DNA from 4 places in the Azospirillum sp. UFLA03-27 genome. Region 2 is predicted to be linked to each of the others. Evidence: riboswitches for the same ligand, from Rfam matches in the RefSeq annotation. Region 2 holds a riboswitch; each other region holds the start of a gene.
The links. A riboswitch is a leader RNA that binds a small molecule or an ion and turns the genes downstream of it on or off. The one in region 2 is predicted to bind thiamine pyrophosphate.

Region 1 (2,192 bases), on a different contig from region 2:
GACAAGGGTGTCTCGTCCCAGCGGCGGGACGGCAGGACGGCGCCGTTGAGGGCGACCGCGACCCCGCGCGTGCCCGCGGCAATTCCCCGCCCGGCCAGCAGGGCGGCGACGGTGGGGGCGGCGAGGTCCTCCTCCCGCCCGTTCACGCGGATGCGGGCGCTCATGCCGCGGCCCCCTTCGGCTGGGCGAAACGGTCGAGCGCGAAGGGGCGGATCACCGGATCGGCCTCTCCGGTCAGGACCAGCCGCGCCACCGAATCCGCGGTGACCGGGGTCAGCAGGATGCCGTTGCGGTGGTGCCCGGTGGCGTAGACCAGCCCCTCCACCTCCGAGAGGCCGAGGATCGGGGCGTCGTCGCGGGTGCCGGGACGGAATCCGGCCCATGCCTCCTCGATGGGCAGCTCGGCGATGCCCGGCAGGGCGCGCCACGCCCCTTCCAGCAGGGCGAACTGGCCCCCGGCGGTCAGCCGGTCGTCGAATCCGCGCTCCTCCGTCGTGGCGCCGACGAGCAGCCGCCCGTCCAGCCGCGGGATCAGGTAGGTGCCGGGGGTCCACACCACATGGCGCAGCAGCGGCAGGCGGGGGTCCATGCGCAAACAGAGCATCTGGCCCTTCACCGGACGCACCGGCGGACGCACCGCCGGGGACAGGCTGTCGATCCAACCCGACCACGCCCCGGCGGCCAGAACCACCCGGTCGGCCTCGAAAAGCCGGTTGCCAACCTGGACGCCGACGGCACGGCCGCCGCGGATCTCGATGCGGGACACCTCGGCGTACTCGTGCACCACGGCGCCGGCCCGCAGGGCGGCAGCGTGCAGGGCGGTGGCAACCTTGCGGTTGTCGACTTGATGGTCGCCGGCGCAGAACAGCGCGCCGGCCACGCCCGGCTGGAGATAGGGTTCGCGCCGACGCACCTCCGCCCCGCTCAGCCATTCCACGGGCAGGCCGAGCTTGGTCTGGAAGTCGTGCAGGAACCGCACCTTGGCGGCGTCGTCGGCGTTCAGCGCGATGACCATCGTGCCTTCGCCGCGCAGGTCCACCGCCATGCCGGAGGCGGCCTCCAACTCCGCCGCGAAGGCGGGCCACAGGTCCTGGGAGGCGCGGGTCAGCGGCAGAAGGCTCTCTTCGCCGGGTTCGGTCTCCACGCAGGCGGCGAGCATCCCGCCCGCGGCGTGGCTGGCGCCCCGGCCGGCAGCGCCACGGTCGAAGACCTCAACCCGGCAGCCGGCGACGGCCAGCCTCCAGGCGATGGAGAGGCCGACCACCCCGGCGCCGATCACGGCGACGGTGGGTTTCGCGGAATCAGAATGAAATAAGGGCGCGGATACCATGCGGCGGCTCCCTTCGCTGGCATTATCCAGACAGGTTCGATGGGTGTGATCTCAGCCGCACGAGCGCATCCCGCACGGCACCCCAGCCAATGCCCGGATCATCCGGAAGAGGACCGCCTTTGGCAAGCCCCTTTTCGTTGGTCACAACAACAAAAGCGACGCCAGCCCCAAGAAGGACAGGAACCCGATGACGTCGGTCATGGTGGTCAGGAAGACCGAACTCGCCACCGCCGGATCGACGCCCAGCCGGTCCAGTCCGATGGGAATCAGCACCCCGCACAGGCCGGCGACGAACAGGTTGATGACCATGGCACAGCCGATGACCAAGCCGATCATCGGCTCGAACCACGTCGCGGCGATGGCCCCGACCAGCGTGGCGAAGACGGCGCCGTTGAGCAGCCCAACGAGCACCTCCTTACCCACCACGCGGGGGGCGTTGGAGGACGACAGCTCGCGTGTCGCCAGGGCGCGCACCGCCACGGTCAGGGTCTGGGTCCCGGCGTTGCCGCCCATTGAGGCGGTGATCGGCATCAGCACGGCCAGCGCCACGATCTGTTCGATGGTCGCCTCGAACAGCGAGATGACGCCCGCCGCCGCGAAGGCGGTAAACAGATTCACGCCCAGCCAGGAAATGCGCGAGCGCGAGGTTTCCAGAACCGAGCGGTAGATGGAGGTGTCGCCGACGCCGCCCAGCTTGCCGATGTCGTCCTCGGCCTCCTCGTCGATGATGTGGACCACGTCGTCGACGGTGATGACGCCGATCAGCCGCCCACCGGCGTCCACCACGGGGGCGGAGACCAGGGCGTATTGGCGGAACAGGTTCGCCACCTCCTCCTGGTCCATAGTGGCGGGGATGGTGTCC
Region 2 (2,192 bases):
AGCCCGGCCATCAGCACCAGCACCACCGGCAGCAGAAGCAGTCCGGGCAGCGGCAGATAACCCGGCAGATGCGGCGCCAGCGCCACGCCGAGCAGCCCGCCGGCCATCACGAGATCGCCCTGCGCGAAATTCACCGCCGCGGTGGCGTTCAGCACCAGCACGAAGCCGAGCGCGACCAGCGCGTAGGCCGCACCCAGGGCGAGGCCGTTGACGAGAAGCTGCAGGGTGATCAAGGCCCGCTCACTTCACCATGCCGGTCACCACGCCGGTCAGGTTGTCGTAGCGCTTGGCGATCGCCGGCACGCGCGAGGCGCCGTCGTAGCAGACGATCACGGCGGAATGCGCCATGTTGCCCTTGCCGTCCGAGCGGTAGGTCATGGCGAGTCCCTGGTGGGTACCGGCGGACAGGGCCTTGCGCACCGCTTCCGCGCTGTCAGCACCGCCCTGCACCGCCGCCAGCACCATGCGGATGCCATCATATTGGCCGAGCGCGAAGGCATCCGGCTCCGCGTTGAAGGCGGCGCGGTAGGCGGTGGTGAAGGCCTCCACCTCCGGGCTGCCGCCGGAGATCGGCGAGGCCGCCGTCTCGGCGCAAACGCCCTTCAACTCGGCCGGTTCCAGAAGCGCCGCGGTGCTCGGTTGGTGCATGGCGGAGCCGGCGACGATCGGCACCGCCACCCCGTTGGCCGCCGCCTGCCGGATGAACAGGGCGGTCGGGCCGGAATGGAGGTGCAGCACCAGCACGTCGGGCTTGGCGGCCAGCGCCTTGGTCAGGACCGGCAGCAGATCCTTGGCGGCGGGGTCCACCCCCTCCTCGAACACCGGCTCGACGCCGAGCTTCTTGAAAGCCTGCTCCAGATGGGCCTTGCCGCTCTGTCCGTAGGCGGTCGTCTGATAGATCACCGCCGGGCGCTTCCTGCCCAACTCCTCCGTCACATAGCGGGCGTGGGCCTCCTTGGTCACGGCGTCGCCGGGGAAGAAGCGGAAGACCCAGGGGTTGCCCTGCTCGGTGATGCTCGCCGTGCCCGACACGGTGACCAGCGGAATGCCGTAATCCTGGGCCAGCGGCAGCATCGCCAGCATCTGCGTGCCCAGCATGCTGGCCGCCACCGCCGTGACCTTGCCGCCCGCCGCGCGCTCCAACGCCGTGACCGCGGCCTCCGGCGAGGTGCCGGTGTCGATCACCTCCGACCGCACCGCCACTCCCGCGGGCGCGTCCTTCAGCGCCAGGACGGCGCCGTTGCGCTGGCTCGTGCCTTCCAGCGACAGGAAGCCGGTCAGCGGCACCAGCACAGGGACCGAGGCCTCGCCCGCCAGCACCGTCCCCGACAGGAGCGACGCCGAGACGGCGGTTGCCGAGAGAATGGAAAGGAAGCGCCGCATGGATGTGTCTCCTCCTGCCCGGCGAAGAACCGCGCAAGGACGAGGAGGCCAGGGGTATAGCGGCGGCACAGCCTCGAACGCTTGGCTCCCTTCGCTGGCATGACCCAGATCAGGTTCGATGGGTGTGGTCTCAGCCCGCCTCGTGGCAGGCACCCCAGCCGTTCGTGTGCACAGTGTGAGCCCGGCGCCCGGCTGTCAAGCGGCGGCCCGGCGCCTTTTCACAATTTCGCAACGCAACAGACACCGGAGAGTCGCGCTTCCCGTGGTTCCTTCCACCGCCCCCGGCCCGCGCCGGACCGTCGCCCCAACCGGAAAGTCGCCACGAAGCATGCGGCCCATCCCGTCGCACAGCACCGTCACCCTGCACCCCTTCGCCACGGCACAGGGCGGATGCGGGCTGCGCGCCGTCCTGTCGGGGCGGATCGACCACGCCGCCCTGCCCGGCCTGACGCCCCTGCTCCGCCGCGCCGCGGACGCGGGGGCCCTGACCCTGCGCGTCGATCTGGGACGGGTGGAGTTCCTCGATTCCTGCGGCATCGGCATTCTGCTGGCGCTCCGCAACGCGGTGCTCGACCGCGGCGGCGCCATCGCCTTCGAGAATCACCCGCCGCGGATCCGGCGCGTGCTGGAGCGCAGTCGGATCATCGCCCTGACGGACTCCCCGCGCGTCTTCGACGGCGGGTTGGCGCTTCCCGCCGCCGCCTGAACCGTCAGCCGCCGCGGCGCAGCGTTTCCCGATAGAGGATGTAGAGCCCGCTGGCGATGATGATCCCGGCCCCGGCCAGGACTGTGGGAGTCGGCACATCGCC
Region 3 (2,192 bases), on a different contig from region 2:
ACTCGTTGCCGTCGTCGTAGAACTGGGTGCTCAGCTCCGTCATGCCGTACATGTTGATGCACAGCCGGCGCGGCACGCCGAAGGTGGCGGACAGGCGGCTGTAGAACTCCTCCGCCGCCATCTCCCGCGACTGGCCCTTGAAGCCGCCGGTGTCGAGGACGCGGCTGCCCGCCGGCAGGGCGAAGCTCCACCCCCGCTCGGCCAGCGCGTCCATCAGATGCACGACGCTGAAGCTCGCCCCCAGCAGGGCGTAGGGTTCGCCGGTTTCCTCGGCGCGGGACAGCGCCTCGATCGCCCCGTCCACGTCCAGCCCGGCGTCGGAGACGAAATAGCGGCTCTCATCCGTCCCGAACTCGCTCTTCGCCAGCGCCAGATAATGGGCGAGCGAGGAGTTGGGCATCGCCTGCTTGGTCGGGAACAGGATACCCATGCGCAGCCGGTCCCACTCTCCCATGAAGCGGCGGCGGAAATTGACGGTCATCGAGCGGTCGTAGACCGCCAGCGTCGGATGGTGGCTCTTGCCCCGCACGCCCTTGGTGGTGCCGCTGGTCATGAAGACGTGCGGGCACTCCTCCGGCGGGCGTCCGCTCAGCGTCAGGTCCTTGAAGGCGCTGATCGGCACAGCGGGCACGTCGCACCAGCTCTTCACCGTGCGCAGGGTGCGCGCCCGCTGGGTGGCGAAGCGGCGGTAGGGGGCGTTGGTCTCGAACTGGTGGGCGAAGACGGCCAGCGCCATGCGGTTGAACGCCTCCTCGTCCGCCTCTCCGGCGGCGATGAAGGCCAGCAGCTCTTCGACAAGTCGGGCTTCGGTCACGTCCGCACACACCTTTTGCAGCGCCAACAAACTGTTGCCGGAGCAAGCGGTGTCTGGATGGAATGGGGGTACGCCGTGCCGCCCTTCAGTCCCGTCCCTACGCCGGTATGACCCGGATCAGGTTCGATGGGTCACCGCGTTGTCCGGATGAAAGCGCCGGACCGGCGGAGTCTCAGCCTCCTAGCGAGGCCCCCCAGGGAACACTTCGCAAGCTAAGGGACCGGCCCCCGCCCGTCAAGGAGGTCGGGTTCAAGGAGGTCGGGTTCAGGCGGCGTCCTTCACCACCTCCAGGACCATGGCGATCTCGTCGATGACGTTGTTCTGGCTTTCCATCGCCTCCATCACCTCCTGGTTCGTGACCTCCCCGGACGCCAGCTTGTGGTGCCAGCGCGGGGTCGGGGCGTAGACGATCGACAGCATGCGGAAATCGACGTTCAGGTGCATGGCCAAGCGGGTGTTGGGCCAGCCGCGCTCGATGAATTTCCGGTTCTCCTCCATCGAGAACAGGCTCAGCACGTTGGGCGTAATGGGGCGGACGTGGGTCGGATCGCCGAGATAGCCGTCGCTGCGCGGGTGCGGCACCTTGATGGTGATCCGCGCGCCGTGGCGGCAGACGCGGTACAGCTCCTTCATGATGTTCAGGAAGCCCTCGGTCGTCTGGCCCATATGCTCCAGCGCGTGGATGAGCTGGACGTCGGCGACGCTGCTCTCCTCGAACGGCCAGGGCACGACCTCCAGGTCGGCGACGATGTCCGGCCCGAAGGTGCCGTACTTGTCCACGTTGACGTAGCCGGCAAGCCGCGTGTCGCCGCAGCCGAGGTTGAGCTTGAGGTCCGACATCGCACGCGTTTCCGGCCAGCCGTTGTTGTTGCCACGAATGCGACCTTACACCTCCCGCCGCAGCAGCGACAGGGCGGCCATCGCCATGACCTGCGCGGAATGGACCATGTCGTCGATGTCCACATACTCGTCCGGCTGGTGGGCGAGGTCGAGGATGCCGGGGCCGTAGGCGATGCAGTCCTTCAGATGCCCGACCCGCGCGATGTGCTTCTGGTCGTAGGTGCCGGGGGACACCACCTGCACCGCCGGGCGGCCCAGCACCGTCTCGATGGCCGCCCCCACCCCCCGCACCACCGGCGCGTCGGCGTCGGTCAGGGTGGGCAGAAAGGCCAGAACCTCGCGCAGCTCGTAATCGAAGCCGGGGCGCTCGCGGCGCAGATCCTCCAGGATGGCGGTGATCTCCGCCCGCACCTCCTCCGGGTCCTCCTCGATCAGATAGCGGCGGTCGATGACCATACGGCAGCGGTCAGGCACCATCGGGCTGGGCAGGCCGCCGTGATCCTCCGGCTGGCCGCCATGGATGGCGTTGATGTTCAGG
Region 4 (2,192 bases), on a different contig from region 2:
CTCTCGCGGTGATGCGACAGGCACCATTTCGCCATGATCGAGCCGCCGCGCGACACGATGCCGGTGGTGCGCTTCGCGGTCAGCGGGATGTGCGCCAGACGGATGCCGGCGTGGATGGTGAAATAGTCCACCCCCTGCTCCGCCTGCTCGATCAGCGTGTCGCGGAAGATCTCCCAGGTCAGGTCCTCGGCCTTGCCGCCGACCTTCTCCAGCGCCTGATAGATCGGCACGGTGCCGATGGGGACCGGGCTGTTGCGCAGAATCCATTCACGGGTGGTGTGGATGTTGCGGCCGGTGGACAGGTCCATGACGGTGTCAGCACCCCAGCGGATCGACCAGACCATCTTGTCGACCTCCTCCCCCACCGAGGACGCGACGGCGGAATTGCCGATGTTCGCGTTGATCTTGGTGAGGAAGTTGCGGCCGATGATCATCGGCTCCGATTCGGGGTGGTTGATGTTGGACGGGATGATCGCCCGCCCGCGCGCCACCTCGTCGCGGACAAACTCCGGGGTCACATGGTCGGGGATCGAGGCGCCGAAGTCGTCACCGTCCCGCGCCGCCGCCTCGGCCAGCCGCTGGCGGCCCAGATTCTCGCGGACGGCGATGTACTCCATCTCCGGCGTGACGATGCCGGCGCGGGCGTAGGCCATCTGCGTGACCGCCCGGCCCGGCTTGCCGCGCAGCGGACGGCGCCCGGCGCGGTCGAAGACGGGCACGGCGCGCGTCTCGCCGACGCGCAGCCCGTCGTCTTCCGGACGGACCTCGCGGCCCTCATAGGCCTCGACGTCGCCGCGGGCCTCGATCCAGGAGCGGCGCAGCTCCGCCAGGCCGCGGCGGATGTCGGTCTGCACGGCGGGATCGCTGTAAGGGCCTGAGGTGTCGTAGACGCGCACCGGCGGCTCGCCACCGCCGACATGGATGTCGCGCATCGCCACGCGCAGGTCGGGGAAGCGCTCCCCGGCCACATGGACCTTGCTGGACGACGGCAGCGGGCCGGTCGTCACCGAGAAATGGTCCGACGGCGCGGCGTCTTTCGAAGCAGGGGGAAGAGAGTCGGGCATCTGCTATGGATCTCCATCGCACATAGGATCGTTGGAGACCCGGGTGTGACGGAGTGGCAGAACGGACGACCGGAGCGGTCCCCATGGAGGGGTGCGCGATGGGGGTGCGCGTGACCGTGGCCCGTTTGTTCCTGTCCCTACGCCGGTACGACCCGGATCAGGTTCAAAGGGTTCGGCGCCTTACGGCATCATCTCAGCCCCGTGCTATGGGGCTCCCCTTGGAACGTCGCCATGCTGAACGATCCGCCCCACCCACGTCAATGCGATTCACGGCGCGATTCACGGCGAATCCCACCCAATCAATGCAATTGGCGCGGTTCTGGTATCCATTATCTGGTATACAAAATCCTATTGCTCAGCCTGAGCCGGGCCGCTATGCTGCATCACAACAACAAAAAGCAACGCCCCCTCCCGAGTGCCCGGAGCCCGTCCCATGCTCGAATCCCAGATGATCGCCTTCGTCGCCCTGGTCGGCCTGATGGGCCACGGCCTGACCCTGCTGATGCGGGAGGATGACGAGTGGACTTCCGATCCGCAGGACGAGCAGCCGGACGGCCTCTGGTCGTCAGAGCGCTTCAACCAGTCCGGCGAGGGCCACAACCGTCCTTTCTTCCTGGAATGAAAAAGGCCGCCGCGCGGGGTGTGCGCGGCGGCCTTCATCGGAGGACCGTAACCGGAAGTGTGCGGGCCGATCAGTGGCCGGGCTGCACCGCCAGCCCACCCGCACCCTGCTGAGCGGCAAGTTCGGCGTTTCGGGCATGGTGTTTGCGCAGCATTGGCCGCAGGACCGCGATGGCGCAGAAGGCCGCGATGAGGTCCATGGTGGCACAGATGTAGAGCACGGTCGCCCAGGTGCCGGTGGCTTCCATCAGCAGGTTGCCCAGCGGGACCAGCAGCGCCGCAACGCCCTTGGCGCAGTACAGGACGCCGTAGATCTTTGCAGCATGCTTGGTGCCGAAGGTGTCCGCCGAGGTGGCGCTGAACAGGCTGTACACTTCGCCCCAGGCCAGGAACACCAGCCCCGACAGGATCAGGAACATGATCGGGTCGTGGCCGAAGCGGCTGAGCATCAGGATGCCGAGGCCTTCGAAGGTGAAGGCAATGAACATCGTCGCTTCACGGCCGATG

Region 1: another riboswitch for thiamine pyrophosphate. It lies ahead of thiO (glycine oxidase ThiO); the one in region 2 lies ahead of Q4I23_RS24595 (ABC transporter substrate-binding protein).
Region 3: another riboswitch for thiamine pyrophosphate. It lies ahead of Q4I23_RS20950 (LuxE/PaaK family acyltransferase); the one in region 2 lies ahead of Q4I23_RS24595 (ABC transporter substrate-binding protein).
Region 4: another riboswitch for thiamine pyrophosphate. It lies ahead of thiC (phosphomethylpyrimidine synthase ThiC); the one in region 2 lies ahead of Q4I23_RS24595 (ABC transporter substrate-binding protein).

Annotation. Positions count from the first base shown of each region.
Region 1 is NZ_JAUQTX010000015.1:3,736-5,927, forward strand. It holds gene thiS (sulfur carrier protein ThiS) at 1-164, opposite strand, end outside; gene thiO (glycine oxidase ThiO) at 161-1,330, opposite strand; TPP riboswitch at 1,322-1,425, opposite strand; gene mgtE (magnesium transporter) at 1,472-2,192, opposite strand, start outside.
Region 2 is NZ_JAUQTX010000209.1:1,291-3,482, forward strand. It holds gene Q4I23_RS24590 (branched-chain amino acid ABC transporter permease) at 1-233, opposite strand, end outside; gene Q4I23_RS24595 (ABC transporter substrate-binding protein) at 241-1,383, opposite strand; TPP riboswitch at 1,453-1,550, opposite strand; gene Q4I23_RS24600 (STAS domain-containing protein) at 1,712-2,089, shown strand; gene Q4I23_RS24605 (DMT family transporter) at 2,094-2,192, opposite strand, start outside.
Region 3 is NZ_JAUQTX010000153.1:5,098-7,289, forward strand. It holds gene Q4I23_RS20950 (LuxE/PaaK family acyltransferase) at 1-814, opposite strand, end outside; TPP riboswitch at 891-1,020, opposite strand; gene Q4I23_RS20955 (class I SAM-dependent methyltransferase) at 1,079-1,654, opposite strand; gene Q4I23_RS20960 (acetylornithine deacetylase/succinyl-diaminopimelate desuccinylase family protein) at 1,700-2,192, opposite strand, start outside.
Region 4 is NZ_JAUQTX010000039.1:706-2,897, reverse strand. It holds gene thiC (phosphomethylpyrimidine synthase ThiC) at 1-1,064, opposite strand, end outside; TPP riboswitch at 1,181-1,293, opposite strand; gene Q4I23_RS08665 (hypothetical protein) at 1,498-1,686, shown strand; partial or broken gene oxlT (oxalate/formate MFS antiporter) at 1,757-2,192, opposite strand, start outside.